2 regions of the Paenibacillus sp. GL_099_B genome follow, and region 2 is predicted to be linked to the other one. Evidence: predicted binding sites of a transcription regulator. Region 2 holds the regulator's gene; the other holds the start of a gene.
What was found. Region 2 encodes CtsR, which represses protease genes until heat stress. Its sites were predicted from a motif close to ATGGTCAATAAAGGTCAAACA; they were not measured.

Region 1 (5,123 bases), 1.0 Mb from region 2:
CGCCATTGTTCAGTTCAGCGATTTGAGCTTTTACTTTTCCGCCAACGGAATCATCCGCTTTAACGACTTTTTTACCGAGCAATTCAGACAAACGCTCAGCAGCTGGAGTCAAACGCATGGATTCAACAACTTCGCCTTTTGGACGACCCATGTGACTTGCCAAAATAACTTTAGCGCCTTTTTCGATCAAGTAGTTGATCGTAGGAAGTGTTGCACGAATACGTTTGTCATCTGTAATTTTACCATCTTCGAGCGGCACATTAAAATCTACACGGACAAACACCCGTTTTCCTGTCAATTCGATATCACGTACACTTTTTTTGTTCATCTGTATTTCCTCCGCACCCATGTATTTGTTGGACCAATCAAGAGCTGAAATCCCTTGTCAATCCTGGTGTTTTTGAGAAATTTGCAAAATGTTGATATATAAAGAGCGGAAACAATAGCATCTGTTTCCGCTCTATGTTATTGCAGATATTACTTAATCATTTTTGCAAAGTGCTCCAAAGTGCGAACCAGTTGAGCAGTGTAGGACATTTCATTGTCATACCAAGCTACAGTTTTAACCAATTGTTGGTCGCCAACAGTCAGAACTTTAGTTTGAGTTGCATCAAACAGGGAACCGAAAGTGATACCTTGGATATCGGAAGATACGATTTCGTCTTCAGTGTATCCGAAAGTTTGTGGATCGGAAGCTTCTTTCATAGCTGCGTTAACTTCTTCAGCAGTTACTTTTTTGTTCAAAACAGTTACGAGCTCAGTCAGGGAACCAGTAGCTACTGGCACACGTTGAGCTGCACCGTCGAGGATGCCTTGCAGTTCTGGAATAACCAGACCGATTGCTTTAGCAGCACCCGTTGTGTTAGGGATGATGTTTTCAGCTGCTGCGCGAGCACGACGGAAGTCACCTTTAGGGTGTGGAGCATCCAATGTGTTTTGGTCGCCAGTGTAAGCGTGAATTGTAGTCATCAAACCTTGAACGATTCCGAATTTGTCTTGCAGTGTTTTTGCCATAGGTGCCAGGCAGTTTGTTGTGCAAGATGCGCCGGAGATTACAGTTTCAGTACCGTCGAGGATTTCATGGTTTACGTTGTAAACGATGGTTTTCATGTCGCCAGTAGCTGGTGCGGAGATAACAACTTTCTTAGCTCCACCTTTCAAGTGTTTCTCAGCTGCTTCTTTAGTTGTGAAGAAACCAGTACATTCCAGAACGATATCTACGCCCAGGTCACCCCAAGGAAGTTCTTCTGGGTTACGGTTAGCCAATACTTTAACTTCTTTGCCGTTCACTTTGAAGAAGCCATCGTGTACTTCAACATCGCCATCGAAGCGACCTTGAGTTGTATCATATTTGAGCAAATGAGCCAGCATTTTAGCATCAGTCAAGTCGTTGATTGCTACAACTTCAATGCCCTCTACATTTTGAATACGGCGGAATGCCAAACGACCAATACGTCCAAAACCGTTAATACCTACTTTAATCATGAGTAAGTTCCTCCCAAGTTTTGATTAATTTTTTTTATGAAGCTTATATATTCAAGACAGACGGTGAGGTCCGTCAAGACAACAATAGTTGTGGTGCAAAATAAAACCTTATTCCATTTCGGCGACGATGACTTCAGCAGCAGCCTCATCAATAATCAGAATATCTTCCTGACCAAATCGTAGGACAGAATGTATGGCAGCAGCTTTGCTTTTGCCACCTGCAATCCCAATCACGACATCGGTTCGTTCAATATCCTGGAGTCGCATGCCCAGCGTAAGCATGGTATGTACCACCTCACCCTGATCATTAAAGTAATAACCGAAGGATTCAGATACGGCCCCTTGCTCCTGGAGTTCATCTATGATCTCTGTCGCAAGTTTACGGCGCCGTGCCATCTCTACGGCATCACCGATTCCGTGAATGACGATCCGCGATTTTCGGATCAGCTGCAGAATCTCCTGAACACTTGGGTCCTGGATTAGTGATTCGTAGGCGTGATCACTAAGCAAATCCGGTACATGCAGGAGTTTGTATTGGGCTCCTACCCGTTTTGCCATCGTGGATGCAATCGTATTGGCCTGAATTTCGAGGCTTTCTCCCAGCCCACCGCGTGCCGGTACAAACCAGACACCTTTCAGCACTGTTGGCGGAGTCAGTTGCTCTGCTACTTCAGCCGTTGTTGAACCGCCAGTAACGGCGACAACATCGTTATCACTCATAATATTACCCAGAGCCTTCGCTCCGGCTCTGCCCAGTTCCCGTTTGGCAAATGGAGAAATGTCCGAATCGCCAGGAACCACAACCACCTTTTGCAGACCGTAGGCTTGCTTGATGCGCTCTTCCAATTCGGACAATCCAAACAGCTCTTTGGCGACGGGTTCCAACTGCTGCAGCAATTCATGCCCTGCCTCACTGATCTTCATGCCTGCACTGTCAATTTCAATAAGTCCCTGAGCCTTTAACAAATCAGTCTCAGCCCTCAGAACCCGCTCGGTCATCTGCATGGAATTAGCTAACGTTCTTCGTCCGATCACATCCGATAACATGATCTGGCGCAGAATCGTATACCTCTTCTTCAAGACATCCATGAGATCAGGCAGAAGCTGCTTTTGCACTTCTAAAATCGTTCGCATGCTTTCCACTCCCGCAAGCTTCTCGTTCCAAGCTTTCTTTCATGGCCCCAAAACGTCCCGGGATAACTTTTTAAGTCCCACGTCTATTCTACCTAAAACTGACGCGACATGCAAGTGTTTCGAAGCGTTAATTCGACACGTTTCAGGCGTTTGTACGCGCCTATTTTCACAATGTCAATTTACTATGATCGAGAACAACCTGTTCGATACCATATATAGAAGAAAAGTAAAATTATCATCTACATATTGCTTGCTATTGTTTTTCATATGGCATGTCCAAAACCTCTTTTAGCATTTACCTATTTGCGCTCTTTATCCACTTATTTTCATCATGATCAATTTCAGGGTAATCCAAACCAAAACAGCGAACATCAGCTTGCAATTAAATTACTCATGAGCTATAATCATTATTGCTGTCACATATTTGAAACTTCTATTTCAAAACTGCTTTTATGCAACTATGTTTGCAGCAATAATCAATGTGCGCCCGTGGTCCAATGGATATGACGTAGGCCTCCGAAGCCTGAGATCCAAGTTCGATTCTTGGCGGGCGCGCCATTCTTAATTAGTAGCTCATAACCCTTTTAACCAATGAAACCGAATAGGTTTCTTTTTTTTCAAACTTAGTTTGACTTTCTTTGACTTTTTGTTTGAAATTGTTTATGATGTGGGTAATACGGTAACAGTTTATATATGAACACCAATTTAACATTTACATTTCCGAGGAGGTTTTTCACGTGAGTTATATTCCAATGGTCGTTGAACAGAGCAACCGCGGTGAGCGCGCCTATGACATCTATTCCAGATTGCTGAAGGATCGTATCATCTTCCTTGGCAGTGATGTAAATGACGTTGTGGCGAATGCCATCATGGCACAGATGTTGTTCCTAGCTGCGGAAGATCCGGAGAAAGACATTCACTTATACATCAATAGCCCAGGCGGATCCATTACAGCCGGTATGGCGATTTTCGATACAATGCAATTCATCAAACCGGATGTATCTACCATCTGTGTAGGTATGGCGGCTTCGATGGGTGCATTCCTGTTGAACGCAGGTGCCAAAGGTAAACGTTTTGCATTGCCTAACAGCGAAATCATGATTCACCAACCACTTGGTGGTGCGCAAGGTCAAGCTTCGGACATCGAAATTCGTGCCCGCCGCATCCTGAAAATGCGTGATACTTTGAACCGCATCATCGCTGAGCGCTCAGGCCAACCGCTGGAGCGTATCGAGAAAGATACCGATCGTGACTACTTTATGAGTGCTGCTGAAGCTGCTGATTACGGTATCATCGATAAAGTTATCGAAAACGTAGGTTCCCAAGGCATCTAAGCCGAGGCGAATCGCCAATTAAACGGATATACCATATAGCCAACTCAAACGGCATCGCCCAGTTGAGTTGGCTATATGAAAAAAGGACGCTCTCGTCAATATGACGAGGGCGTCCTTTTTTTGAAGATAATTTAAAAGTGCATGATAAATATTTAATCGATTCCCTTTAACTCTCATAGCGTTACGCTAGCAATAAGCCCAACACTAATACTAATACTAAAGGTACATTTACGAACCGAGCATACGCTATTAGCCAACATTTTAACGAAATGAAATTCTAATACTTTACTTGTTTGTTGTTAAGCCACTGAACGGCTCTGTGCCTTTAGGAAGTAATTCTTTGTATGTGAACGGGAATTCTGGGAAACCCTCCGCATAAGCTGTGTACTCATACAACTGGAAGAATACAACTACACCTGTTGGTGTTACATAGAAATCCTGATCTTTATTCAGACCTTTATAGCCTTCAAGGTAACCACCACGAGCTTTAAGCTGATCTCCCACTTTTTTGCTCACTGTCTCACGCACGGTTTTGTTATTTTGAATTACATCATCCAGACTCAATTCCTTACCGGAGTCCAGAGCAAAGGTATGACCTGCACGGAACGTCATGCCATGTGCGCCTGCATAGTCCTGATAACTTTGCGTAACGAGCCCAAGCACACCATTTTCGTTGTATGTTACAACATAAGAACTCTCAAATGCATATGGACGGTTCGCTGCTGCGTCACCAAATTCCTTGGTTTGTTTTTTGAAATCTGCTACAAAAGCATCGACTTCATCTTTCAGCACCTTGTTGATAGCTGTTTCTGCTTTATCGTTAGCCAGTCCGCTCACCTGAGGATATTGAATATCGACTTCAGCGTTCTTGATGCTGACTTTCACTGTTGCCGCTTTGACTGTCACGCTATTCTGCTTCACTTTGCTCAGCGTCAGTGTCTTGGCTTTGCCATCCCAGTTGCCCTGAACACCCAAATAATCTCTCATTGCAGAAAACGGAATATACAATCGGCCATTGATCAGCTTCGCTTCCACTTGTGGATAGTAGTTATTAATTCTAACACTCGGTGCCCCATCAATCAGGCTGATGGTCATCGTATTATTAGCTGCGGATAAGGAGTATTCCTTAGCCTTAGCATCATATTTCAAACTTCCACCTGCAACATCTTT
Region 2 (5,123 bases):
CATCACGTATCAGGCCATGATTTGAAAGATATCATAACTTAGAGAACGGGGTGCAGGACGACATGGAAATTCAGAAATTAACCGTAGATAATTTTGAGCCAGCTATGGCACTCTCCGAGTATGCTTTTCAAGTGGTAATGAGTGAAGAACAAACGGAGAAGCGACGAAGTCAATTTGATTCACAGGATATATGGGGTGTATTTGAGGAGGGACAATTGGGTGCCAAACTTCACATTATTCCTTTTCAAACCTATATTCATGGGAGATCGTTCGAGATGGGCGGTATTGCGGGAGTTGCCACATGGCCAGAATATAGACGCAAAGGCTGGGTAGCTGGGCTGTTGAAGCATGCGTTGGAGGAAATGAACCGTAATAAACAAAGTATATCGTTTTTGCATCCGTTCTCTTTTGCTTTTTATCGGAAGTATGGATGGGAGACGTATGTTGAGTTTAAACGGTATAAAGTGCCTACAGCTCATCTGCCTGCGAAAAAGACAACCCCTGGAACAATTCGGCGTGGCGATACGGGACTCAGCATATTAAAGGAAGTATACAGTGCGTATGCTGAGCGCTATAACGGAACCTTGATCCGGGATGATGCGAGATGGGAGAATTCAGTTCTCACTAATGGAGCCAGCCAGAAAGCCGTATATTATGATGGAGCTGGTAAAGCACAAGGCTATATTTTATATGAGGTTAAGGAAAGAAAGTTTACCATCAGAGAGATCATTTATCTGAATGAAGAGGCAAGACAAGGTTTGTGGACCTTTATAGCCAACCATGATTCTATGATAGAGGAAGTAACTTTACAGGCACCAGCCAGTGATATGCTTGCTTTTCAATTAGATAATCCGCGGATTCAGCAGGAAATTGTGCCTTTCTTCATGGCACGTATTGTGAGTGTAGAACAGTTTATTTCACAGTATCCTTTTGCGAGCCAAGACTCACCAGTACAGATTAATCTCCAGGTAGAGGATGCCCATGCACCATGGAATGAAGGGATATGGCAGTTGAATGTGGCGATGAATGGTACAGCCTCGATATGGAAAACATCTGAGCCGGTAGCTAAAGATCAAACTGTTAAAGTAGACATTCAGGCGCTCACCGCAATGCTGATAGGGTATCGTAGGCCCACAGAGATGGCTCAAATAGGTAGAATTGAGGGACCGGTAGGAGCGATTAAGGCTCTGGAACAAGCAATTCCTGACCGGGAAACGTATTTACTTGATTTTTTCTGATCCTCATAGAGTAACGAGAATTTTAGGATCAATTTCATAGACTTAACTTGTATAGCATTACGACGTAAGTGTGAGACAAATGGACTTCTCCAGCTATTTTGGAGAGGTTTTTTTGTGTCAGCCGAATATTTCGTGTAAAATCGTAAAAAATGAATAGTGCTCCCTCTTGGCAAAACCACAAAATATGCTATAATGTATATAAAGTCAAAGAAAGTCAAAGTCAACTAAAGGTTAAATACTTACGTAGCTTTCTTTCTGCAATCCGGTGGTGGGAGCCATATTGAAGGTAGTACACATCAGCGGATAAAAGCAATATTAAAGGACCTTCGAGCGTCCTTCGCTCTCCTGTTAAAGACCGTTGAAGATCAGTTTCGCTGTTTCCTTGATTGGTTAAATGGGTTGAGAAGGTGTACTCTGTAGGGGCGTGTGGGTCCTTATTGACTTAACGTTTCAGACAGTGGAGGATGATTGGATGCGTAATATCTCTGATATTATCGAACAATATCTGAAGAGTATTTTGCATGAAAGTCCCGAAGGATTGGTCGAAATTCAACGTAATGATCTGGCTGATCAATTTTCATGTGTGCCTTCCCAGATCAATTATGTCATCAGCACCCGATTTACACTCGAAAAAGGTTACCTTGTGGAGAGTAAACGTGGCGGCGGCGGTTATGTTCGCATACAGCGGATTGAATTGCCGGCTCACTCGGCTCTGCATAACCATTTGCACCATAGTATTGGAGATGAGATCGGGCAGACAGCTGCCGAAGGTCTGATCTACCAACTGGAAGAAGCACGTTTCTTGAGCAAAAGGGAAGCCGGGTTGATGCGGGCAGCTGTATCGAGAGAGATTATATTGGTCAAACTTCCTTACCGGGATCAAATTCGTGCCAGAATGTTAAAGGCGATGTTAATATCTTTGCTCGGTAAATGAAAACTATCGGGATCAAGGGGGTACATCATTGTGCTGTGCCAAGAATGCAACAACCGTCCAGCAACACTCCATTTCACGAAGATCGTGAACGGAGAGAAGACGGAATTCCATATTTGTGAGTCATGTGCTCGTGAAAAAGGGGAAATGATTCCCGGAACATCCAACGGATTTTCCATTCATAACTTATTGTCCGGGTTGCTTGATTTTGAACCCTCAGGCAAGAATGGCAGTGCGGGAGCAACACCCGCGCAATCCCTTCGTTGTGAAGAATGCGGCATGACCTATTCACAGTTTAGCAAAATCGGCCGCTTTGGCTGTAGTTCTTGTTATAAATATTTTGACAGTCGTTTGGACCCGCTATTCAAACGGGTTCACGGTAGCACTTCCCACGTGGGTAAAGTACCTGCACGAGCTGGTGGTCGCATCAAGGTCAAAAGACAGATTGCTGATCTGAAACGGGATCTTCAGGAGAGCATAACGCAAGAGGAGTTTGAAGAAGCCGCTCAAATTCGTGATCAGATCAGGGAACTTGAAAAAGAAATAGCTCAGGAGTAAAGTTTGTGATGAGTAGGAGGGATGCGTAATGCCTAATCTGCGTTTTACAGAGAAGGCGCTCAGCGACTGGATGCGTAGTGATGCGGCTGATTCCGAAATCGTCATTAGCAGCCGAGTCCGGATCGCACGCAACCTGCAGCATTATCCGTTTCCGATGCTGGCTTCCAATGAGCAATCGGAAGAAGTGCTGAATAAGCTGAGCGAAGTACTTCAATATGATGACGTTCATGCCTTTGGAGATTTTCATACCCTAGATCTGATTGATATTGATGACCTTGACAAACGGGTGCTGGTGGAGAAGCATTTGATCAGTCCCAGTCTTGCGAACGAATCCAGAAATGGTGCTGTTATTCTCAGTGAGGATGAATCTGTCAGTATTATGATTAATGAAGAGGATCATCTTCGTATCCAGTGCCTCTATCCGGGGTTCCAGGTAAAAGAAGCCTGGGAGAAAGCTTCCGCCATAGATGATGCTTTTGAAGCGCATGTGGATTATGCTTTTGATGACCGCAGAGGATATTTAACCAGCTGTCCTACGAATGTAGGTACAGGTGTAAGAGCATCTGTCATGATGCATCTACCCGCTCTGGTGATGACACAGCAGATTGGCCGCATTCTAAGCGCAGTCTCCCAAGTCGGACTGACTGTACGGGGAATTTACGGTGAAGGCAGTGAGGCGATGGGTAACCTGTTCCAGATCTCGAACCAGATCACACTGGGGCAGACGGAACAAGAAGTCATCGATAACCTGCATAGTGTTGTGTTACAGATGATTGGGCATGAGCGTACCGCCAGAGAACGATTAATTACCGACTCTAGATTGCGGATTACCGACAGGGTCATGCGTTCTTACGGCATTTTGTCCCATGCAGCCATTGTGGATTCGAAGGAAGCTGCACAGCGTCTGTCTGATGTTCGACTTGGTGTAGATCTCGGCTTGTTGGACGGTTTGTCCATAACCGTGATGAACGAGTTGAATGTGATGACGCAACCGGGCTTCTTGCAGAAAACATTTGGGGAAGACATGCGGACAGATGAGCGTGACATTTATCGGGCTCAGTTGATCCGTGATACGATCAGTGCAGCCACTCAATCTTAGGTTGTTCAAGAGTTATAACAAAGGTTTCATGCCGCAACTGCGGCTTTTATATAAAAGAGCATTTTCTATAAATGCTGAATGATTTATTCGCAGCACGGCTGCAGACAAAATGATATGAAGAATACGGTGGGATCCTTTCAATAGCCCCCGTTTTATCCAAAACCATGGAGGTGCAGGAGATATGATGTTTGGAAGATTTACGGAACGGGCCCAAAAGGTGCTCGCATTGGCGCAGGAAGAAGCTGTCCGTCTTGGTCATAATAACATCGGTACAGAGCACATTTTGCTCGGCCTCATTCGTGAAGGCGAAGGCATCGCAGCCAAAGCGCTGATCGGCCTGGGACTCGGATTGGAAAAAATTCAAGATGAAGTAGAAACGCTGATTGGCCGTGGCCAAGAGCAACCTACGAACATTGCATATACGCCTCGTGCGAAAAAAGTGATTGAATTGTCTATGGATGAAGCTCGCAAATTGGGCCATACCTATGTAGGCACAGAGCATATCCTGCTCGGATTGATTCGTGAAGGCGAAGGGGTTGCGGCACGTGTGCTGAACAACCTGGGGATTAGCTTGAACAAGGCACGTCAACAAGTGCTGCAACTGCTTGGCAGCAGTGAAGCCGTATCCAGTCATAACGGTACGCCTGCGAATGTCAGCACACCAACACTGGATAGTCTTGCACGTGATCTCACGGCGTATGCCAAGGAGAACAACCTAGACCCAGTGATTGGACGTAGTAAAGAAATTGAACGTGTTATTCAGGTACTGAGCCGTCGTACCAAGAACAATCCGGTATTGATCGGTGAGCCAGGTGTAGGTAAAACAGCGATCGCTGAAGGACTTGCACAGAAAATCATTGCCAACGAAATTCCGGAGACTTTGCGTGACAAACGTGTCATGACATTGGATATGGGTTCTGTTGTTGCAGGTACAAAATATCGCGGTGAATTCGAAGATCGTCTGAAAAAAATCATGGATGAAATTCGTCAAGCGGGTAACATTGTCCTGTTCATCGACGAATTGCACACCTTGATTGGTGCAGGCGGAGCTGAAGGTGCAATTGATGCTTCTAACATTTTGAAACCGGCTTTGGCCCGTGGAGAATTGCAGTGCATCGGTGCAACAACACTGGATGAATATCGCAAATATATCGAGAAGGATGCTGCGCTAGAGCGTCGTTTCCAACCGATTACGGTGGATCAGCCTTCTCCAGAAGAAGCAGTTCAAATTTTGCATGGCTTACGTGACCGTTATGAAGCGCATCACCGGGTGAAAATTACGGATGAAGCGATTGTG

Region 1: a site for CtsR is predicted at 3,245-3,265, ahead of clpP (ATP-dependent Clp endopeptidase proteolytic subunit ClpP). Genes of this name have one in related genera too.

Annotation. Positions count from the first base shown of each region.
Region 1 is NZ_CM174430.1:182,241-187,363, reverse strand. It holds gene AC3ITG_RS00910 (phosphoglycerate kinase) at 1-328, opposite strand, end outside; gene gap (type I glyceraldehyde-3-phosphate dehydrogenase) at 478-1,485, opposite strand; gene AC3ITG_RS00900 (sugar-binding transcriptional regulator) at 1,594-2,619, opposite strand; tRNA gene AC3ITG_RS00895 (tRNA-Arg) at 3,103-3,177, shown strand; gene clpP (ATP-dependent Clp endopeptidase proteolytic subunit ClpP) at 3,357-3,953, shown strand; gene AC3ITG_RS00885 (PdaC/SigV domain-containing protein) at 4,239-5,123, opposite strand, start outside.
Region 2 is NZ_CM174430.1:6,250,302-6,255,424, reverse strand. It holds gene AC3ITG_RS28560 (GNAT family N-acetyltransferase) at 63-1,238, shown strand; gene AC3ITG_RS28555 (CtsR family transcriptional regulator) at 1,711-2,172, shown strand; gene mcsA (protein-arginine kinase activator protein McsA) at 2,203-2,727, shown strand; gene mcsB (protein-arginine kinase McsB) at 2,756-3,826, shown strand; gene clpC (ATP-dependent protease ATP-binding subunit ClpC) at 4,008-5,123, shown strand, end outside.